DNA from 3 places in the Brevibacillus sp. YAE8 genome. Region 2 is predicted to be linked to each of the others. Evidence: a T-box and tRNA genes for the amino acid it is inferred to sense, from the RefSeq annotation. Region 2 holds a T-box; the other regions hold tRNA genes.
The links. The T-box of region 2 lies ahead of argS (arginine--tRNA ligase). A T-box ahead of a tRNA ligase gene usually reads a tRNA of that ligase, here a tRNA-Arg.

Region 1 (7,623 bases), on a different contig from region 2:
CCGATCGCAATATCGAAGCCGTTGATTTCGTTATTTGCGAGCAGCTTTAAAAAGTTGTCGTCTAAAATCAGTTGCGCTGTTAAACCCGGCTGCTCTGCTGGCAATGGCTTCTCGTTGTTCGCTTCGTTTTGCCCCGCTCCGTTGTTCTCATTTGGGACAGGGGCCTCTGGTTTTTGTTGCTGCCCGTCTGTCGGTTTGGCCTCCGGGGGCGCGGGAACGCTCGCCTCGGGTGAACAGCCGATTGCAAGAATGCTCGCTGTCATTACGGCCATTGCCGTACATACTAATCGTCTCATGGGTCATGCCTCCTGCTTTATTTTTTCATCCATGCAACATTTTTACATTTTTGAAGTCGAAACTAATAAGAACGGAGGTGCTAGCTATGCCTGTCTGGTTACTGGTCACAACCATTTGCGTGGGTCTTTTGCTGATTGGGAGCTTAGTCGATTGGAGAGCGAAAAGGAAGAAGCAAACATTGCTCATCGACAATAACAATCGCAATTCGCTCGATGAAGGATATGATTCAAGAGGGCGGGATGATTTTCACTAATGTTAGTACGTTGTTTGATGATGTTTTGTTTCCAAAAAAAAAAACGATTTTTCTGAACGTTACTTTGTTTTCAATTGGCTAAAAAACGGAGTGATCCACAAAGGTATTTTCGTCCATTAGCATTTAGAATTCTAGATGATCTGTATATAAATGTCAGTCAAGCAGACGAGACTACTTTTGACTCCCGAGTGATTCCTTCCTTGAAATCACTCGGGTTAATCTTAATCAAGACTTTTTCTGTAAATATCCTTGTACCTGGTTTCATACTCGCAAACAATGGATAGTTCTTTTGCATGAAATGACGTAGAAATCCCATATTCAATAAGATAGGAGAAATATTCCTTAGCTAGTGAAAACAGATTATCTATCAATTCTTTCTCTGGTAGTTCAACCTGTACAATCCTGTTTCCGTCTCTTGTTGCTGTCAACAACAGCTTATTTTCACCTGTTTTCCTCAAACCAATTGTGATTACACTTAACCCGTAAACGTTATCGCTAATTGCTTTTTCAGCACTTAGGTAGTAATCCTCAACCAATGCAATCAGTTGCGTGAGCAGCCTGGCTTCGCAAAACCGGAAATCAGATACTTGTTTACCCTGACTCGTAATCACCAGTGCTTCCATAAAATTGCTATCGCTTGGATCAATAGCTCTCTGAATTTCAGTTTTGTTTTGAATAGGGATAAGAACTTTTTCGATACAGCGAAAATCGATGTTATCTGAGGGGAGAGTAATGTATAGCTTCATATCAATCATATTCATAGGAACTCCCTTATCTTATTTTTCGTTATATTCCACACTATAGTACGGTATTTTCGCGATATTTTTCGTGAAATGTGAGAAAGAAGCCTTATCCATTCTAGATAAAGGCTTTCTTTTCGTTGGGATTTGTTATCTATTCCGCTTGATTATAACTAATAGGGAATACAGAAACCACACGCTCACCTGACATGATGACTCTGTATACCTTGCCTTTATGATATCCATCATATGGGATTACTTTTTTGTTATTGATGTTTTTCGCCATTTCCTTCCCGTTAAACGAATAATCAATCACGCTTTCAATAACATCTTCAACGTAAGAGAATTCAGTACCCGGATTAAAAAATGAATTTTTTGCCTTTTGATATGTACTAAATGTCGACCAGTACTCTGGGAAGTGTCTCGTAACAATGTGCAGCATTCCCATAGTTACGTCCCCATAGGCTAAGTACACTTGTTCTGAACTATTCGGTAAATCATAAAACCTAATGATAGCCGAAGATTTTGGTAATCCTTCTCCTCGATCACGAATGTCTCCTCTATCAAAAGTGCCATTGTCCAGATAGTACTCTTTTAGAGCCTCACCCGCTTTATCTGGATCTTCTTGGTCAAAGAAAAGTTCATCTCCATTTTTTAATATGAATTTTATACGTTTTGAATACAGGATAATCCTAGCAACTGTGCTTATGACTCCTCCTCTTCTTAGTTCGTTTTTACTTTCAGATTGATTTACGCCAATATCTTCTGTTCTTTCGTTCAACTTAATTAAAGACTCGTCGGACTCTTCGTTCAAGTGCTTGACACCCTTGTACGCTTCGGCCTGAACTTGTGTTTCGCTTGTTATTGCTGTTTGACTTTGGCTTGCTGAAACTGGTGTGACAGCAAGCGCAAGCATAGAAAAAGCAAGGAATGCAGAAAGGAATTTTTTCATTTTGTACAACCCTTCTAAAAATGTAATTTTTTACAAGGCAAAATATAACATATTGTATTTTGTGAAGCAATAAAATTATATAATAATAAACTTATATAAAATCTCGTTAGTGTTGGATAAACGACTATACTTGCAGAAAATTGATTTTTCTAAATGTTATTCACAAATTATTAATATCACTTTATTAATATCACTATGCATACATCATTATGGTCCCATTCTGTTGAGGCATAGTACATAAAATGAGTTCCACTAATGATTACTTGCAACACCAACTGGCTTCGTAAAAAACCACTCGTCAAACTCATTTGAAAGTACATTGTATTTCACAAGCTTATCGAAGTACATTTCTTCATGTTGAATGTTTTTGCGCACCAGAAAAACTATACGATCCTCTAGACTTAGCATTGACGGAACAATATTATCGTTTTCAAATCCCCGTACAGTAACTACTCTAATCATCATTTCTCCTCCAAATGATAAATTCGACACCTCGTTGGACAATTACACCAACAGTTTCATGCCGATTGAAACCACAGTAAACCTCATTTCAAAACATAAACTGCTGATTTTCAATCGCCCCATAAAAATAGAAAAAAGCCTTGATAGCTCAAGGCTTTTTCATGTATGGCGTCCCCGAGAGGATTCGAACCTCCGACCTACAGTTTAGGAAACCGTTGCTCTATCCTGCTGAGCTACGGGGACATATATCGTTAGTGGCGTGGCAAAAGCATTCGGCTGACGCTTCACCCACCTTCTTATTATATGCACCCGACTACTTTTTGGCAAATCCAGCGGCCATCTTCGCAGCCTACTGCAACACGATTACACCACACGCCGCCACAACCAACAACATCAAGACACTAACAACACCTTCCCGGTTACGATTTATCGCCATGCGCATAGCAATTGTACTTGGTTGGGCGCCAGATCACGGGAAGGTTCCAAAAGCGAAATCACCGCCAACGCCAAAAGCCTTGGAATCCCCGAATCCCAAGGCTTTTGGCATCAAAAAATACACCTGCCCAAATCAAACTACTTCCCCTATCCAGCCCACACAAACCGCCAATCCAATCTGGCCAAACAATCACAGCAACAGCCAGGCCCTCGCTCCACCCAGCACCTACAACCGGCTAACCGGCTCTACCGAATCGCCTTCATAACCCGTTGACGACCAGAAAAAGTAGCAACCTCCGCCACCCCAAGCGCACGAATCGTCTCCAAATTCGCCGCCACATACCTCCCGATATCGTCGGGAAAATGCGCATCCGACGAGAGCGTCAGCGGAACGCCATGGGCCACGAGAACGTCCAGAAAAGCCGGGCTGGGGCACATCTCCTGTACGGGATAGCGGTAATACAGCCCCGCGTTGATCTCCGTCGCCGTATCCGTTTCTTTCAAAGCGGCGGCGATCCTGTGGTAATACGAAACAAGCTCCGACTCCGCAGGGCGATAGGAGAACACTTTCAGATTGTCCAGATGGGCGACAAAGTCGAACAGCCCGCTTTTGACCATGCATTCGACCGTGTGGAAAAAGTCCGCGTATAGCTGCTTCAGGTCATGCTGCTCAAACAGATGGCGCGTCTCGGGATTGTCGAAGCCCCATCCGTGCAAAAAGTGAACAGAGCCGATTACATAATCCCACGAAGCGCCTGTCAGCAAACGCTGCAATTCCGCTTCCCCGCCGACGAAGTAATCCGCTTCGATCCCCAGCCGCAGCTCTACGCCGCTTGCCGCCCAGCGCGGCTTTGCTGCCTCGATGGCGGCGCAAAAGTCGCCGAGGCTCTCGGTACACACTTGATTGAGCCAGGTGCGCTGCAAACGGCCCAAATCAGTGTCGCCAAGCTCCATAAACTGCTCAAAGTACGGACGGGCTTCGCGAAAGCGGTATAAATGATCGACAATCCCCACTTCCTTCAAGCCTTTGTGCAGCGCCTCCCGCAAATACAGATCGAGCCAGGACGGATCGTATGCGCCCAGAGACAAACGGTTATTTAATCGCGCCAGACTGTCCTGCAGCCAGGCGCGGGTATGTCGAGGTTCAGTCAACGGGTAAAAGTAGTCGAGAGCCGCATTGGTACGCTCGAGCCAACGCAACGAATAAGGCCCTTCTTCCAGATGAAGATGGTAGTCGATCAGCATGGGAAGTCTCTCCTTCGCGGATGTTCGCTTATCCATGTGGTTTGCATGCCCGACGAGAGCCATTCATCCGGCATCGGCTGGTCACAGACGACCGCGCTGACATCCGCCCAGCCGCAAATGCGGAAAAATTGCGTTTGGCCGATCTTGGAGGCGTCCCCCAATACGTAGACTTGCTCGGCGCGCTGCACCATCATGGTCGAGCACAACGTTTCTTCCATGTCGTAGTCGGTAAAGCCGTCAGCCGTCATTCCTCCGCAGGAAATAAACGCTTTGTCAAAATGAAAGCGCGAGAGCAGCTCGCACGTAAACGCCCCGGCGACGGATTGTTGCGCGGGATGGGTCAGGCCGCCCAGCATAATTACCTGCCCGTTGAATTGGTTCGCTTCCAACAGCTCGTTTAACAAAGAAGCGGCAGGCAGCGAATTGGTGACAATCGTCAACTGGTTCAGACCCTTGATCGCACGCGCCAGCTCCAGTGTCGTCGTCCCGACGTCGAGCGCGATCGTGTCTCCGTCAGATAAAAGCTCTGCCGCGATTTGCCCGATTTTCGTTTTCGCCGCCTGTTGAATCGCCTGTTTCTTTTCAAAGTGCGGCTCCCGATTCGCCAAATGATAAGGGATGGCTCCTCCGTACACTCGCTTTAGCATGCGCTGCTGTTCCAGTTGGTCCAGATCGCGCCGAATAGTCTCCGGCGTCACTGCCAGGCTTTTGGCCAGATTCATCACCTGAATTTTACCGTGGCGGTTCAGTTCGTCCAAAATCACTTGCTGTCGTTCTTCAGGCAATAGTGTCATAAAGCGGAATCACATCCTTGGGACATAAGTACAATGTTTTGGTTGCGCCTGCCTGCTCCGGCTCATAGGACAGGTGCAGGGAGTCCACCAGCACGGGAACTTCGCCAATGTTCAGCTCGTAACGGGTAACGTTGCCGAGCATGGTTACATGGGCAATATTTCCGGTCAAGCGGATGTCCTCCGCAGCCATCCGCTGTTCGCGAAACGTCTCCGGACGGATGGCGAAGCGTTCGGCTGCCGGAGCGGCCAGATCAGGCGCGATTCGGTTCAACTGCTCGGCGGTCAGTACGTTGTAATTCCCGATAAAACGGGCGACAAATTCCGAGCGTGGCTGGGTGTATATCTCATGCGGACTGCCGTGCTGAACGATTCGTCCGCCATTCATGATGTAGATGCGGTCACTGACAGCCATGGCCTCTTCCTGATCGTGCGTCACCAGCACCGTCGTCATGTTCAGCTCGCGTTGAATCGTGCGCAGTTGCTTTTGCAAATTTTTGCGAATCTGCGCATCCAGCGCACTGAGCGGCTCGTCCAGCAGAAGCACCTTGGGCCGCGTGACCAGAGAACGGGCGAGTGCCACGCGCTGCTGCTGACCGCCAGACAATTCACGCGGATAGTTTTGCTCTTTTCCCGTAAGCCCCACCAGCTCGATCATTTCCTGCACGCGCTGCCGAATGTCCGCCTTCGGGATTTTGTTCATTTCCAGGCCAAAGGCAATGTTTTGACTGACCGTCAGATTGGGAAAAAGCGCATACGATTGGAACACCATGCCGATCTCCCTGTTTTTGGGCGACACGTCTGTCACGTCTTTGCCGTCAATGTAGATCGTGCCCGTATCAGGGGCAGTCAGACCGCTGAGGATGCGGAGCAACGTACTTTTGCCGCACCCGCTGGGGCCAAGCAAGGTAACCAGCTCGCCTTTTTCAATGGCAAGCTCGAGCTGCTTCAGCACGTTTTGGCCGTGAAAGGTTTTGGACAGATGTTCGATTTGGACGTAACTCATCAAGAAACCTCCTTGCGTGCGAAACTTCGGCGCGTGAATTTTACAATCAGCCCGGTGATGACAGCCATCAGGGCAAAATAAGTGACGGTAATCGCGCTGGCGATATGCCCGCTTGTCGATAGCTTGGCGTACAAATACAACTGCAAGGTTTCGAATCTGCCGCCCACCAAAATGTTAATCAGGACAAATTCCCCGAACAAAATAGAGAACGACAAGAGCGCAGACACGAGAATCCCGGACATGATATTCGGAACGATAATCCGCACGAACGCCTGCCAGCGGCTCGCGCCCAGCAGCTCGGCCGCCTCCATCAACGAACGGGCTTGCAGAGCAAGCAGGCTGTTCCGCGTTCCCTGATACAGATACGGCAGCAGACCGACCAGATACGCTCCGGCCGTGATGAAAATCATCGGAATCCCGTTGCCTGAATAAGTGCGAATCAGGCCGACCGCCATAATGACACCCGGAACGGCGTAGGTGAGCATGACAAAAAGCTGAACGAGCCTCTCCAGCCGGGGAGCGTAGACGACGATTGAAAAAACAGCCGGAACGATAATGACGACGGCAGCGACAGTCGTCAGGGAGCTAAGCAAAAAGGAGCGTCCGAATGCCTGCAAAAACCGCGGGTCGCCATACAGCTCCGCGAACCATTTTCCCGTAAGCCCTTCCGGCAAAACCGTGCTGTTCCACTCGGTTGCCAGCGAATACAGCACGGTAGCCGCTACAGGCAAAAACAAATACAGCATGACCAACGCAAACGACAAGGACGGCAAACCAATCCGCTTCAAGACAAATCACTCCGTATCTTCCGCGTCAGCCACTCGTTCACGAGCAGGGCAGCGGCAAGCGTCAGGCCGAGCAGGACAGCAAGCGCGCTACCAAGCTCGGGTCTGGCAAAAATGTCGCCGGAGACGAGCGCGCCAATCCGAATCGGCACGAGATTGTAGTTGCTCCCGGTGAGCGCGTAAGCCGAAGCATAGGCCCCCATCGCGTTGGCAAACAAAATGCTGAATGTGCCGACGATGCCTGGCAGCAGTACCGGGAAACCGATCCGCAGCCAAAAATTCCAGGGGCTTGCCCCAAGCAGCTCGGCCGCTTCCATCCACTGCTTCTGAATGGCGTGGTACAGAGGATACAGCAGCATCACTGCCAAAGGCAGTTGAAAGTAAATATAAACAAGCGTCAACCCGCTCCACGAATAAAGCGTAAACGATTGTCCGAAATCAATCCCCAGTTGCTTCGCGAGCAAAACAAACAGGCCACTGTTGCCCAACAGGACAATGAAGGCAAAAGCGAGCGGGATACCTGCAAAATTGGAGGTCAGGTTCGTAATGACGAGCACTCGCTGTTGCAGAGACTGCGGGAAGCGGGTAATCGCATAGGTAGCGAAAACAGCAGCGACGATTCCGATGAGCGAAGACAAGAGCGAGATGAGCACGCTG
Region 2 (7,623 bases):
CATCAAGACGTACGACAGCGACGTCACGGCCCTGCGCGCGCTGGAGCAAGGCAAGCATGACGTGGTCATTACGGACAGTGTGGTCGGCGAGATCGCGATTGCCCAAGGCTTGAAAATCAAGAAAAGCGGCGCGCCGTTGTCTGAGGTTCAACACGGAATCGCCGTGCGCAAAGGCAACAGCGAGCTGTTGAACAAAATCAACGAGGTGCTGAAGCAAATGCACGAAGACGGCACGTATCTGAAGCTGAGCGAAAAGTACTTCAATCGCGACATCAGCAAGAACGAATAAGGTTGACGTTTGTGTAAGGCCGCCTGTCATCCGCGCAAGGAAAGCGGCGGGTGACAGGGACATTTTATCAGCGAGGGGTGGCATCGAGTGCCCAGTATTGCCCATTTGACAGAAGAGTTTTTCCGCACATTGCCGTTTTTTTGGAAGCCGCTGCTCTTGACGTTTGAGCTGACGATCGCTTCCGTCATCGCAGGGTCGATCATCGGGCTGTTCGTCGCCCTGTTGAAAGTCTCCAAGTTCAAGCTCGGGCAAATTGTTGCCAACGTCTATATTATGGTCATTCGCGGAACGCCTTTGATCGTGCAAATTTTTGTCCTCTATTTCGGTTTTTACAAGGTGATTGATCTCGGTCAATTTTGGTCAGCGGCTTTGGCCTTGGCGATCCACAGCGGGGCGTACATCGCGGAAATTTTCCGCGGGTCCATCCAGTCGATCGACAAGGGACAGATGGAGGCAGGCTTGTCGCTCGGGATGTCTACCGGCCAGACGATGCGCCGGATCATTTTGCCGCAGGCGATGAAGCGCTCCATTCCGCCGCTCGGCAACCAGTTTATTTTGTCGCTGAAGGAGTCGTCGCTGGCTGCTTTCATCGCGATGGATGAGCTGTTCTCGCTGGCGCGCCGCCTGTCTGCGGAAACCTTTGATGAGATGACGTACTTTTTGATCGTGGCCCTGTACTATTTGGTGATTGTCATGATCTTTACGTATATCGTCCATGTGATGGAAAAGCGGTTGGCCAAAGGTGACGTATAGAAGAGGGGAGGGAGAACGATGGAAGACAAGCAAGTCATGATCCGCGTGCAAAATTTGAAAAAAAGCTTCGGCGCCGTGGAGGTGCTGAGAGACGTGACGCTACAGGTGAAAAAGGGCGAAGTCGTCGTGCTGATCGGGGCGAGCGGCTCGGGAAAAAGCACGCTGATTCGCTGCATCAATTTTTTGGAGATCAAGGACGGCGGCGAGATTTTCATCGAAGGCAAGAGCATCGATCCGAAAAAGGACGACTTGACGAAGGTGCGGCAAAAGGTCGGCATGGTGTTCCAGCACTTTAATCTGTTCCCGCACAAAACGGTTTTGGAAAACATCATGGAAGCGCCGCTGATCGCGAAAAGGGCGGACAAGGAGCAAACGAGGCAGGAAGCGCTGCAACTGTTGCAGAAGGTAGGCTTGTCCGAAAAAGCAAACGTCTATCCATCCTCGCTGTCAGGCGGACAAAAACAGCGGGTAGCGATCGCCCGTTCGCTGGCGATGAAGCCGGAGATCATGCTGTTCGACGAGCCGACCTCCGCGCTCGACCCGGAGCTGGTCGGCGAAGTGCTGGAGACGATGAAGCAGCTCGCCCAGGACGGGATGACGATGATTATTGTGACGCATGAAATGGGCTTCGCCAAAGAAGTGGCGGACTGGGTCGCGTTCATGAACCAGGGCAAGATCGTGGAGATGGCCCGCCCGGCAGAAATGTTCAACAATCCGCAGGAAGAGCGGACGCGCGAATTTTTGAACCGGGTCTTGTAACGAGGGCAAAACGAAAGGGAGCGTAACGATGAGAGAGGTAGTCATTGTCGCCGGCGTGCGCAGCGCGGTCGGCGCATTCGGCAAAAGCTTGCGCGACGTCCCGGCAACGGAGCTGGGACGGCAAGTGCTGGAAGGGCTGATGGAAAAGGCGGCTTTTCCCAAGCAGGAAGTGAACGAAGTGATTTTCGGCAACGGCTACGTGCACGGAGGCGGGCTGAACGCGGCGCGCATCAGCTCGCAGTTGGCCGGATTTCCCCGCCATGTGTACGGGCACATCATCATCAAGGCGTGCGGCTCGGGCTTGAAAGCGATTGGCAGCGGCGCTTTTGCGATCATGGCCGGGCAAGAGGACGTGGTGGTTGCGGGTGGCGTGGAGAGCATGAGCAACGTGCCGTATTTGATGAAAAACCGCTGGGGCAGCAAGTTCGGCAACTTGACGATGGAAGATGCGCTTTTGTCTGACGGCTTGATCTGTTCCTTGGAAGGCGAGCACATGGGCAACACGGCTGAACGGCTTGCGCAGCAGTACGGTATTTCCCGCGAGGAACAGGACCGCTTCGCCTACGACAGCCACAAAAAGGCGGCGACTGCCATAGCCGCAGGCAAGTTTGCCAGCGAGATCGTGCCGATTGCCATCCATGAGCGCAAAGGAGTGCGGGTGTTCGATCAGGACGAGTCGGTCCGCCACGAGATTAGCCTCGAAGACTTGGCGAAGCTGAAAAGCGTATTCCAAAAAGACGGAACGATCACGGCAGGCAATGCGTGTCCGATGAATGACGGCGCAGCCGCAGTGTTGATGATGTCTCGCGAAAAAGCGGAGGAAGCGGGGCTTATGCCGCTGGTCAAAATCAAGGCGTTTGCCAGCGCGGGAGTCGAGCCGGGCGTGATGGGGATCGGGCCTGTGCCGGCCACCCAAAAAGCGCTGCAAAAAGCAGGGCTGACGCTGGACGACATCGGGCTGATCGAGCTGAACGAGGCGTTTGCCGCGCAAGCGTTGGCGGTGATGAAAGGGCTGGAGCTGGACCCGGCCAAGGTGAATGTCAACGGCGGCGCGATCGCGCTCGGCCACCCGGTCGGTGCCACCGGCGCGAAGCTGACCGTCAGCCTGATGAACGAAATGGTGCGCAGCCGCGTCAAGTACGGCATGGTGACGCTTTGCATGGCAGGGGGAATGGGCCTGTCTGTCATTTATGAAAACTTGACGCTGTCCTCGTAAGCTTTTCGGCGGACAAAGAACAGCACAGGAAAAGCCCCGTCAGAGGGCCACGTCGATCTCGGCTCGTGGCGGTCTGGCGGGGCTTTCTTTTGCTGGTGATCCGGGGCGACGTCTTGGGGCGGAGCGGAGCCATTTGCGCTTTGCGCACAAGCGACCGGAAAGCAGGCGGATGGTTCCGGTGCACGTTTTCGTTCGCACGCCGTCAGTCCGCGAGCATGACAGAAGGAGTCGCCGTCCGCACGAACACGAGCGCATCAAACGCTTTTGCCGGGACCATTTGCAGCGTGTACATGTTCTCGATGCTCGCGTACCAGCCGCTAAACACGTCGCCGATGGCGCTGATCGGCTGCGGACGATTCACATAGGCGTAAAAATCGGCATCCTGCCGCGTTTTGGCGAAGTCCAGGAAGCCGTCCGGCAGGTTGGTGCGCGCGAACAGCACGGCGAGGCGGTGATCCCCGGCGTTTTTGACAGCAAACAGCTTGCGTTCGTCGGTAGTGGCGTCCTTGGCCAGAAAGGCGCTTTCATAAAATTCGCTGCCGATTGCGTAATACTGGTCGCCGAGCGCTTTCGCCAAATACGCCCCCATGCAGGTTGCAAGACCCGTGGTCGTGGACGTCTTTTCGATGTGTCCGTTGTGTCCGGTGATGAACAGGCGCTCGCGGCCGTAATGTTTCTTTTCAAACGCGAGAATCCACATGACGCGCTCCGCCATGTAGCGATCGCGGGCGCTGCCGTAGTTGACGTTCGTTCCGTGCAGGATCGCGTTTTGTCTGATCGACTCGGCAAAGGCTAACGCCAGCTCGTAGTCTTTTTCGGAGCTTTTGGCGGTGTAGGCGGCTTTGTTTGCTTTCATCCGGCCGAGCAAGCTCTGGATGTGGGGAAGCCCTTCCTTGGCTGGCTGTTGTTCGGACAGCGTTTGATCGGTCAAAGCTGCCAAAGCTTTTTCATAGGTTGCGGCGAGGGGCGGATCGACTTTTTGCAAATAGGCGAACAGCGCTTGTTTGTTCTGGTCGTAGCGCTGCATGTCAAAGCCGTAAAAGCGGATGCGGTCGTGGTCAGCGCGCTGTTCGTTGTACGCGCGCATCCAGGACAACAGCGCTGCCATCTCCTCGGTGTTGTAGATCGCAAAGCCGAGCGCTTTTGCCGCCTCTTGCGCTGTCCCGCTTCCGCCGGATATGTAAGCGTCGACCTTCTGGCCGCCGCCGAAGTCGGCTTCGATGGCGAAGGCGCGGTAGCCGTGCTTTTCTACCAGTTGCCGAAACACGTCCAGCTTGAGCGTCGTAAATTGTTTGTTGCCGTGGGTCGCTTCGCCAAAGCCGATAACCGTTTTTTGGGGCAGCTCCATTTTCGATACGGGAACGACATGCTTGTTCATAGACGATGGCAGTGCGCTTGCCGCCTTCGCCTCGAAGGCTGTCAATACGCTCAGCACGAGCAGCAAGCTTGTGGCGAGCAAAAGAAATTTTTTCATCGTTTACCGTCTCGCTTTCTGTAGCAGGTCGCCTGTTTGCGACCAGGTGTGAACAGCGGGATGTGTTTGTTGCCGAGTGGAGCCAAGGCGTTCCTGCGGGGGAGCCGCTATCTTAAGCCGGGGTGTCAAACGGAAGGAATCTGCCCGTTGCCCGTATTTGCCACATCCTTCTTGCTTTCCTCTCCTATTATGGCACAGGCTGGAAAAAAGGGCACGAAACAAATGAGTCAACTACCCGCGAGGCGCTTTTCATCCAAAAGCAAAAGCCGGGGCCACCTTTTGCCAAGGCAGGCTTCCGGCTTTTGGGTCAGATCATGCGTCAAAGAACGGCGCTTCCTACATTTCCTCTGGCGCTGCCAGTCCGAGCAGGCGCAGCCCTTCTTTCAACACGGCCACCACCGCTGCCACGAGCTGGAGGCGGGAAGCTTTCACGTCTTCTTCTTCCGCGAGAATGCGGACGTTGGCGTAGAATTTGTTGAACGACTGCGCGAGGTCGATGACGTACTTGCCGATTTGCGACGGGTCGAAGTTGTCGCTGGCCCGTTCGATCACCTCAGGGAAGCCGTTCAGCAAGGTGATGACCGCCCATGCTTCCTTGCTGTCCAAAGCGCCTGGTACGAGGCTCGCTGTCGTTTGCGGCTGGTAGTTGCCTTTGCGCAGAAGCGAGCAGGCGCGGGCGTGCGTGTATTGCACGTAAGGTCCGGTTTCGCCCTCGAAGGTGAGCATTTCTTCCCAGGAGAAGTTGATGTCGTTCAGGCGGTAGTTTTTCAGGTCGTGGAAAATGACAGCGCCGACCCCAACCTGGCGGGCAACTTCTTCCTTGTTCGCGAGCGTCGGGTTTTTCTCCTCGATCACTTTTTGCACGTCGGCAATCGCTTGTGCCAATACTTCCTCCAGCAAAACGACTTTTCCTTTGCGGGTGGACATTTTCTTGCCGTCCTTGAGCATCATGCCGAACGGGATGTGGTGCATGTCGGCGGACCAGGCGTAGCCCATTTTTTCCAGTACCTTGTACAGTTGCTGGAAGTGGAGACGCTGCTCGTTTCCGACGACGTAGAGCGCTTTGGCGAAGTCGTACGTCTCGTGGCGGTACAGGGCGGCAGCCAGATCGCGCGTCGCGTACAGCGTCGCACCGTCCGATTTTTTAATCAGGCACGGCGGCATGTTGTACTCGTCGAGGTTGACGACCAAGGCGCCGTCCGATTCGGTCAGCAGTCCTTTTTCTTCCAGCAAGGTGACGACGCGATCCATCTTGTCGTTGTAGAAAGCTTCGCCGTGCGTGGAGTCGAAGGAGACGTTCATCAGCTCGTAAATTTTCATGAACTCCTTGAGCGATTCGTCGCGGAACCATTTCCACAGATGCTGTGCTTCTGCGTCGCCGTCCTCCAGCTTTTTGAACCATTCGCGGCCCTGGTCTTCCAGAGTCGGGTCTTTTTCCGCTTCTTCGTGGAAGCGCACGTACAGGCTGAGCAGCTCCTTGATTGGCTCGGCTTTTACTTTTTCCTCGTCTCCCCACAGACGGTAGGCGACGATCAGTTTGCCGAACTGCGTGCCCCAGTCGCCCAAATGGTTGATGCGCACAGGCTGGTAACCGCGTTTTTCCATGATGTTCGCAATCGCGTTTCCGATCACGGTAGAGCGCAGATGGCCCATGGAAAACGGCTTGGCGATGTTCGGCGAGGACAGGTCGATTGGCACTTTGCGGCCCTGGCCTACCTGGCTGCTGCCGTAGGCGCTGCCTTGCTCAAGGATCGTTCCGATCACTTGCGCCGCCACATTTTCCTGATCGAGAAACAGGTTGACGTAAGGGCCGACCGCTTGGGCAGAGCGCAGTGGCGCTCCTTCGATTTTTTCGGCAAGCTCTGTGGCGATCATCGGTGGCGCTTTGCGGAGCGCTTTTGCGAGCTGGAAGCAAGGGAAGGCGATATCTCCCATCGCAGGGTTTGGCGGCGTTTCCAGCATGCCGTAAACTGTTTCTGTTGGGAAGGTGTCCACACCGAGAGAGGTGAGGGCAGCGGCGATTTTTTCCGCGACTTGGTGCTTGTAGCTCATTGTGATTCTCCTTTCAAAATGGGAAAAAGCTTAAGGGACGCAAAAGAAAACAAAAAAACCTCCGCGTCTCCTGGATAAAAGAGACGAGAGGTTGTGCTCCCGCGGTGCCACTCTTGTTGTTTTCGCCTGCATGCGTGCATCAGGCAAAAACCGCTTTGTGCTGCTGTAACGGGCAGACCCGGCAAAACCCTACGCGATCCGGGCGCGATTTGCTTCGCCGGATGTTCAGGCCGCATCTCCGAGGGGCGCTTCCTCGCGTGGTTCGGCATCGGGCTTCCACCATCCCCGACTCGCTACAGCCTCATTCCAGGAGTACTTTCCTCATCAACGATTCGCTTGTTTCTCTAGCATTATAGCCGTTTTTGGTGCCAGGATGCAACTTACTCTTCGGCTTTTTTCAAAATCTTGTCGAGCTCGGCGAAATATTGCTTCGTCAGCTTTTCTTTTTCTTCCGCGCTCATAGTTTCCGCGTTCATCCACTGCTGCTTGTAAAGCTCCAGTTGCTCCACCATCGCCAGCTCGGCCGCCGCCTCCTCGTCCAGATCGTAGTTTTCGGATGGATCAAACGGAATGAGCCGATTGTCGTTGCCGCTGCGCAGGTAGGGGGAGCGCCAGTTTTCCGGGAAGCGGTACGGCTGCTCGCCGAACATCAGTCCCAGGACGTCATCGGAGTCAATCGGCAGGAAGTGATCGTAGTTGTCCCTGCGGCCCCCTTCCGACAGGTTGATATGGGACAAAAAGTAGCGCAAATAATGTTCTCCTGTTTCGGTATGCTTTACGATGGAGTAGCTTTCAAATTCGGAGCTTTCCAGTTCTTTTATCGTTTCTATACAGGACAGAAATTCGTCCTTTTCACGCGCGAGCAGAGCGTCCATTGTCGATCGTTCCTTTCATCGGTTTGGGTAGCCTCATGATAGCAAAAGCGTTTCGCTCTGACAATGAAGGCAGAGCGGTCAAGTGCCATCCTGTTGAAAAAAGTTAACTAACGATGCTTCTCACAAAAAGCCCGTAGCTGGATCAATGGCGGCGAGAAGGCAACGGTCGCGCCTGCGGCAGCAGAAAAAGTCGCGCAAGCCTTTT
Region 3 (7,623 bases), on a different contig from region 2:
ATCAAATTCATGTGCATCTCGTCTTCCTCCTCTCTTTGTAAGATTATCATACACAAAAGGTCAATGAAGGTCAAACACATAAGTGCACGCCCTCACTACCATGTTTGCCATTTTGCCTCTCCCTAAACCTATGGCAAAAGGAAAGCATTCATTCTTCTTCCGCGTCGTCTGCTTCCGTCAGGTCGACAGCCAGCTTGAGCGTCGCCTTCATCTTTTTCCCCTTGATGATCGTATATTCCTCCACCTGCTTGGCCGAAAGCTGATTGATGGCCTCTGCCAGCTCCTGCTGATTTTTGTACGGCTGGATGGTCAGCAAACATTCTTCATCGCTGGCTTCCTGGTAAATCAGAAAAAAACGATCGCTCGCCATGAGAGCTTCCTCCGTTCAAGCAAAGTTATCCACAGTTTTATCAACAGGTTGTGCACAAAAACATTTGTTCGCGGGATATCACGCCTGATTTCCATAGTTTTGGCATATTTGGCGTCTCGTTAACATAGGAAAAGTATGGAATGAAAAAGAGGAAAAAGCAGATATGTGTAGAAAATGATAAAATTGGAATTCATTTCATAAAAATCGAGGGGTGTTTAGTATGCTTCGCAAGTTTTCCACATTGATGCTTACAGCCGCTTTGCTGACAGGAAGTGTTGCAGCGACTGCTGCTTTTGCCCAACAGGCACCTGCACAGCAACAACTGAAAATCAAAGTTGAGCTGAATGGCAAAGAGCTGCCGTTTCCTCAAGACATCGTAACTGAAAACGGAGTGGCTTATGTAAACGCAAGTACGTTGGCATTGGCACTCGGAGGCGCAGCAGCATGGGATACCATGACCAAATCGCTTCTGGTTTCCAAAGATAACAAGTACGGCCTGCGCATGTATGAAAACAGCACGTTTGCTTACAAAAACGGCAAGGAAATCCGCGTGCCGAACCCGCCGCGTGCAACTACCGGAGCTGTGCTGGTACCATTGGTGTACATCGCACAAGAGCTGAGTGCCAAAGTGACTTACGATGCGAAAACACTCACCTACAAGCTGACAACCGAGATCAATTCGTAACCTTTTGGATGATTCCTCCGTTGTGATTGCCTTCGCGCTTCTCGTATAATAGAGAAAAAGCAGGCGCAATCGAGAGGGGACTTACACTCATGCAAGGAACCACGTTTGCCAGTGTAGCGATGCTGGTTGGCTTTGTAGTATTGGCCATATACGTTACGTGCAAAGCGTATTCCCAAAAATACAAAGAGTAATAATATTTTTCCATAAAAACGACCACTCTTGCGGGATGTGGTTGTTTTTATTTAATTTTCTGAAAATATACTGTACGGAAATATAAACCAAGGTAATAAAACAGGAGAAATATTATCATTTCTATTGCAAATTTTCTAAAATATCCTACAATGAAAGAGTGCATCATAGTTTGTTCGTAAATAAAGAGGGGGATGTTTTGCTATGAAAAAACAGAAATCACTGTCAATTCTGGCTGCTACGGTAGCACTGGGGACATTGCTTGCAGGTTGCGGCGGCGGTCAATCCAGCGCCCCACAATCGAACAGCGGAGGCGGAAGCACCAGTGGCGGCGGAGCAGGGGAGAAGCTGGTTATCGCCGTAGTCGGTCCGATGTCCGGCCAATATTCCGATTATGGAAGCACAGCCAAAGCAGGTGCGGAATACGCCCTGAAGGAAAAGCAGGAGGCGTTCAAGGCGCTCGGCTTTGACGTACAGCTTTCCGCACAAGACGACCAGGCTGACCCGAAACAAGGGGTAGCCGTCGCCCAAATGTTGATTTCCAACCCTGATGTGGTAGGTGTCGTCGGCCACGCAACAACTGGTGCCTCGATTACTGCCGCTGCCCAATACGATCAAGAAAAGCTCGTGATGGTATCTCCATCCGCAACAGGTTCTGACCTGACTGAGCAAGGCAAAAAGATCGTACACCGCATCTGTGCGCGTGATGACCAGCAAGGCTCCAAGGCAGCCATCTACGCGAAAAACCAGCTCGGTGTAAAATCGGCGTTCATCATGCACGACAAGGCTGCTTACGGCCAAGGTCTTGCGGAAGAAGTGAAAAAGCAGTTTGAAGCAGACGGCGTGCAAATCGTCGGCTTCGAAGGCGTAACCGCAGGCGAGAAAGATTACAGCGCGGTCATCAACCAGATCGTGTCGAAAAATCCGGAAATGATCTACTTCGGCGGCTACTACTCCGATGCTGGTATCATCGTCAAGCAGGCGCGCGAAAAAGGCTTCAAAGGCATCTTCATGGGTGGAGACGGCTACGACTCCGCTGACCTGGTGAAAATCGCCGGCGCTGAAAATGCGAACAACGTCGTCTTCACCTCGACTGTCGGTGACGTAGGCGCTACAGAAGAAGGCAAGAAATGGATCGAAGACTTCGAAAAATCGACTGGCAACAAAGTGGGGATCTTCACATCTTTCGGTTATGATTCCATGGGCGTAATGCTCAACGGTCTGGAAGAAGCGATCAAAGCGAACGGCGGCAAAAAGCCAACCCGTGAGCAAGTGCTGGAAGCCGTGCACAAAACAAAAGACTACAAAGGCAAATTCGTAAACGTGACCTTCAACGACAAAGGCGACAACGAGTTCGCGTCCGTCTACGTGTACAAATACGAAGACGGGAAAAAAGTTTACATCGGCGAAGCGAAGTAATCGGTCGGTAGGAACGAGCCGTTTGGGACATACTACGTTTGGCACGAAGACCAGCTAGAAGGAGGCATTCGCATGTCAAACAATCGCAATACGAAAAACGGCGGCAATCAAGGGCACAGCAGCAAGACCCAGGATACCCAGAAGCAAAAGTCCGAACGAGATCGCAACCTGAACAAGCAAGACCCGCAATAAGCGAAAAGCAAAAAGCCCACCCAAGCGAGCTTGACGCTCCTGGGTGGGCTTTTGCGATCTTACCAGATTCCTTGCTTGCTCGGCAGCCGTTTTTCCGGGTGGCCGTAGCCTTGGTGCTTGCGGCTTCTCAGATTTTTCGCCTGCGATTCGCGAATTTTGGCGACGAACTCGCTCGTGCTCATTTTGGTAAAGTCCATAGGGCACCTCCATCTTCCACGCTGTTTGGCTTGACGCCTTTTTAGGATGGCCCTTTTTGCTCGTGCGCAATCGGGAGCGTAATTTTTACAGTCGTGCCCTCATTGCGTTTGCTGGCGATTTCCAGGTGGCCTCCGTGGTCTTTGATGATTTTGCTGCTAATCATCAGGCCCAGGCCGGTTCCGTTTTCCTTTGTAGTGAAAAAAGGATCGCCCAGCTTCGGAATCAGCTCTTCCGGTATTCCGCAGCCGTTGTCCGCGATCGTAATCAGTACCTCCTGATCGGCCTTTGCGCTGGTGGCTAGCATGATCTCGCCGTGTCCGTCAATCGCTTCGAGCGCATTTTTGACGATGTTGATAAACACTTGCTTCAACTGGTTTTCTTCGCCGGAAATAACGGGGGCATACTCAAAAGACGTGTGAATCGGAATGTTTTTCAGGTTCGATTCCGATGCCAGCAAGGTCAAGACGTTTTCCAGCAAGGAGACGAGGGAAAGCGACTTGATCTGGACGTTGTGCGGCTTGGAAAGCACGAGCAGCTCGCTGACGATGAAGTTGATCCGGTCCAGCTCCGAGAGCATGATGTCCGCGTACATTTGTTGCTCGCTCAGCGTCGGCTTCAAAAGCTGGATAAAGCCTTTCAGCGAAGTGAGCGGATTGCGAATCTCGTGCGCGATGCCCGCGGCCAGCTCGCCGATCACCGAGAGCTTCTCGGCCTGGCGGAGCAGCAGCTCGTTGTTGCGGCGCTCGGTAATGTCGCGGGACACGATGATAAAGCCGTCGCACTCGCCGCAGTCGGTCAAAATCGGCGCGCCTTTTGCCTCCAGAACGATCCAGTCGCCATGCGCGCTCCGGTAGCGAAATTCGCAGGTGCGAGGCTCCAGCGTCCGGACCAGATCGTGAAATTGCTCGCGGACACGCTCGACGTCTTCCGGGTGAACGCATTGGAAGCACATTGGCCCGGCGTGCTGGCTCGTCCCTGTGACCCGCTCATAGGAAGGCGAGAGGTGCACGATCTCGCCATGCTTGTCGGTAATCAAAATCAAATCGTCGGTATGCTCGGCAATGATTTTGCTTTCCTTTTTGATGCGGGACAAAGCCGCCTCGGAAACTTTGCGTTCCGTGACGTTGCGGGACACAAACATGATGTTTTTGACGGTCCCGTCTTCCTGGACCATGGGAATGCCGCGCGTCTCGAAGGAGATCCACGCGCCGTTTTTATGCCGGTAACGAAGCTCGAGGAAGACGGGCTGTTTGGTTTGGAAAATTTCCCGCTGTTTGGCCAGGAGCAGAGGGAAGTCTTCGGGATGAGTGATTTCCAGGCTGCCCGGAGAGACGAGCTCGGCAGGCGAGTAGCCGAGCTGCTGCTCGATGGATGGAGAGACGTATATCCGCTGCAGCGTCTCGTCGAAAATCGTCACAAGGTCCTGGGTATGGTCAATCAACAGCCGATACTTGGTTTCGGTCTGGCGCAGCGCTTTTTCGATCCGCTTGCGGTCGGAGATATCGCGCGTGACGCAGGAGGCCGCGATAATGGTGCCATTTTCGTCCCGGATGGGGGTTGCGGACAGCGTAACTTCTACGAGTGTCCCGTCTTTGCGCTTTCGCACCGTCTCGTAGTTGGTCAAATGAACGCCCATGCTCCTGACGGCGTCAAACAGTTGTCTCGTTTCGTTGACGAGCTCGTCCGGGATAAAACAGTACGGAGAAGCGTCAAGCTCCTCCAGCGACCACCCGTAATATTGCTCAAACGCTTGATTGACCAGCACGATGCGGTTGTCCATGTTGCTGATGGAGATGGCATCTGTCGTATAGTGAAAAAACGCTTTCAAAATCTGGTCGGGAAAGAGGAGACTCGTCATCTGGCGCGGAACATGCTTCTTTTTCCACGTAAACGTGGGCTTTAGCTGATCTGTCATAAAAATCCTGCCTTGCGGTTCAATTATTTGGATAGTCGTGTCGAGATAGTATTCGTGTTGTTGACGGTGTTTTCCTATCGCCAAAATTAGAATATAGTGGGATTGGCTGGTACTTTATCGTTGGTAAACGGTTGAAGGTTCAAAAGCGCCGAAAAAATAGGCTATAATGTAGGGAGCAAAAACTGGCGGGGGTGTATGCATGAGCACGGGGTTTATCATCGTTCTTGTCCTGACGTTTGTTCTTATCATCGGGGCCACGATTTTGGTTACGAATAAAGCTTATTCCCGGAAACCGGAGCAGATTGATCCGCTGCCGGGGAAAGACGCGGCGAGCAAAGAGCTGGATCAGTAGAGCGGAAAAAATCAAGCCTGCGGCGAGGATGGCGCTGCGTAGGCTTTTTTGGCGCGAAAAACAGGGCTGTAAACAGAAAAAAGACTGGAATGCATCCAGTCTTTTTCGTATGGTACGCCTGAAGGGAATCGAACCCCCGCACATGGTTCCGGAGACCATTGCTCTATCCACTGAGCTACAGGCGTGCAATATAATGGGTGACACTAATTAATTATAAGTCATCCACGGGGAAAAATGCAAACGAAAAACGAGATTTTGTGTGATTTTTTTTCATGAGTGTGAACAGGAAGCAATCTCAATTTTTTGTGTACGCTCTTCAAAAATTGGCAGGAAAATTGCAAGAGAGAACGAATATAATGAAAATTAAAGAGACATTCGCAAGAAGCAGTGGGAAGGGGGCGAGCTTCATGAACATGGGATTGGGTTTGTATCAGGAACAGACGCTGAAACTTGTGATGACGCCGGAGTTGCGTCAGGCCATTACTATATTGCAATACTCTGCTGTTGATCTGATCTCCTATTTGCAGGATCAGGCCAACGAAAATCCTGTATTTGACCTGGAAGTGGCAGCGGAAGTGGCTACGGCAAAAGCAGAAAAGCCGGCGCCGGAAATCGACTGGAAGGAAATCGTCGGAAACCGCGCGACAGGCGATTATTCTCCGGCAAAAAATGAAAGCACTTACAACCCGCTGGATTACGTGCAGCAAGGCAACGAAAACTTGTATGAGCATCTGGAGCGGCAGCTTGGCTATGTAAAAGGCTTCTCGCCTCTGCAAAAGCGAATCGCACTGTTTTTGATCGGAAATTTGGACGAAAAAGGCTATCTGGAAATTACGCTGGAGGAAGCGAGCCGCAATCTCGGGGTAGACGTGCCGGAGATTGAGGATGTGCTGTCGGTGTTGCAGCATTTTGATCCGGTAGGCGTGGCGGCGCGTAGTCTGGAGGAATGTTTGCTCTTGCAGTTGGAGCACCTGGCCCTCGACGACGAAAAGATCGTCCTGGTCGTGCGCAACCATCTGCAAGACCTCGCCGACAACCGCTACCAGCGCATTGCCGACAAAGTGGGCTGCACGCCGCAGGAAGTGCAGACGATGGCGGATTTGGTCCGCACGCTGAATCCAAGGCCCGGCGCCCAGTTTTCCCAGGCGGAGACGAGATACGTCATCCCGGACGTGACGGTGGAAAAGGTCGGGAGCGAGTACGTCGTGCTCGTCAACGATGTGGCGGCGCCGCGTTTGAAAATCAACAGCTTTTATGAGAAAATGCTTAGTCAGCAAAAAAGCCAGGAAGAGGCGAAGCAGTTTATCCACGACAAGCTTAACGCTGCGATGTGGCTGGCGAAAAGCCTGGAACAGCGCCGTCTGACGCTGATGCGCGTCACCCAGGCGATCGTGGACATGCAGCGCGACTTTTTCGACCGCGGCATCCATTACTTGAAGCCGATGACGCAAAAGGAGATCGCCGAGCGGGTCGGCTTGCACGAATCGACGATCAGCCGTGCGACCAGCAACAAATACGTGCAGACTCCGCGGGGCATTTTTGAGCTGAAATACTTCTTTACTTCCGCCCTCACCACTTCCAGCGGGTCTGCGACATCCTCGGAGAGCGTCAAACGCAGAATCAAGGCGTTGATTGAGCAGGAGGATCGCAAGGCGCCGCTGTCTGACCAGAAGCTGGGGGAAATGCTGCTTGCGGAAGGAATCGAAATTTCTCGTCGCACGGTCGCCAAGTACCGCGAAGAAATGCTGATCCCGTCCTCTGCAAAACGAAAGAGGTTTTAAACGACAATGAACAACAAGCAGCTTGAGGTCGTCCTGTACGGACGGAAAAAATGCCATTTGTGCGACGATGTGGAGCTTGCCATCCGCAGTCTGGCGGAAGAGTTTCCGTTGCAACTGCACATCGTGGACATTGAGAGCGACGCACAGCTTCACGAAGAAATGATGCTGGTGATTCCGGTAGTGGCGATCGACGGAGAAGTAGTGTTCCGTTCGATTACGCATGTAGTGACGATCGAGGAGCTGCGGGCTGAGTTTCGGAAGCGCCAGTTGACCAGTTGAATGGAAGAAAAGCTCCCCCTGCCAAGATTGGGCTAGGGGGAGCTTGCATGTTTTTCGCCGATATGCTACATTCAAGGTGTAGCAAGTGATCTTTTTTTGCACCAATCGGGACAAAAAATGTATATATAGGGACAAAAAACGTCCCGATCAATTTTACAGCCAAGGATGTAAGCACATGCGACGATTACTGGAACTGCAGCAAAAGCTGCTGCCTGATCTGACTCAGGTCTTGCGCGAGAGGTA

Region 1: it encodes a tRNA-Arg, which carries the amino acid that the T-box ahead of argS (arginine--tRNA ligase) is inferred to sense. The anticodon was not compared.
Region 3: it encodes a tRNA-Arg, which carries the amino acid that the T-box ahead of argS (arginine--tRNA ligase) is inferred to sense. The anticodon was not compared.

Annotation. Positions count from the first base shown of each region.
Region 1 covers NZ_BAAIYG010000043.1:14,051-21,673, reverse strand. Annotated here, with positions in the region: gene AC27IT_RS26305 (hypothetical protein) at 1-296, opposite strand, end outside; gene AC27IT_RS26300 (hypothetical protein) at 772-1,305, opposite strand; gene AC27IT_RS26295 (hypothetical protein) at 1,445-2,242, opposite strand; gene AC27IT_RS26290 (hypothetical protein) at 2,495-2,704, opposite strand; tRNA gene AC27IT_RS26285 (tRNA-Arg) at 2,871-2,947, opposite strand; gene AC27IT_RS26280 (hypothetical protein) at 2,959-3,405, shown strand; gene AC27IT_RS26275 (histidinol phosphate phosphatase domain-containing protein) at 3,386-4,384, opposite strand; gene AC27IT_RS26270 (DeoR/GlpR family DNA-binding transcription regulator) at 4,378-5,178, opposite strand; gene AC27IT_RS26265 (ABC transporter ATP-binding protein) at 5,162-6,181, opposite strand; gene AC27IT_RS26260 (ABC transporter permease) at 6,181-6,969, opposite strand; gene AC27IT_RS26255 (ABC transporter permease) at 6,966-7,623, opposite strand, start outside.
Region 2 covers NZ_BAAIYG010000003.1:360,595-368,217, reverse strand. Annotated here, with positions in the region: gene AC27IT_RS07275 (transporter substrate-binding domain-containing protein) at 1-289, shown strand, start outside; gene AC27IT_RS07270 (amino acid ABC transporter permease) at 377-1,042, shown strand; gene AC27IT_RS07265 (amino acid ABC transporter ATP-binding protein) at 1,061-1,801, shown strand; gene AC27IT_RS07260 (thiolase family protein) at 1,830-3,017, shown strand; gene AC27IT_RS07255 (erythromycin esterase family protein) at 3,220-4,491, opposite strand; gene argS (arginine--tRNA ligase) at 4,828-6,543, opposite strand; T-box leader at 6,620-6,880, opposite strand; gene AC27IT_RS07245 (hypothetical protein) at 6,924-7,418, opposite strand.
Region 3 covers NZ_BAAIYG010000021.1:69,748-77,370, reverse strand. Annotated here, with positions in the region: gene clpP (ATP-dependent Clp endopeptidase proteolytic subunit ClpP) at 1-50, opposite strand, end outside; gene AC27IT_RS20380 (hypothetical protein) at 149-370, opposite strand; gene AC27IT_RS20375 (stalk domain-containing protein) at 591-1,055, shown strand; gene AC27IT_RS20370 (branched-chain amino acid ABC transporter substrate-binding protein) at 1,449-2,663, shown strand; gene AC27IT_RS20365 (DUF4023 domain-containing protein) at 2,915-3,052, opposite strand; gene AC27IT_RS20360 (PAS domain S-box protein) at 3,094-4,968, opposite strand; gene AC27IT_RS20355 (hypothetical protein) at 5,168-5,320, shown strand; tRNA gene AC27IT_RS20350 (tRNA-Arg) at 5,431-5,505, opposite strand; gene rpoN (RNA polymerase factor sigma-54) at 5,728-7,101, shown strand; gene AC27IT_RS20340 (glutaredoxin family protein) at 7,108-7,380, shown strand; gene AC27IT_RS20335 (sugar-binding transcriptional regulator) at 7,556-7,623, shown strand, end outside.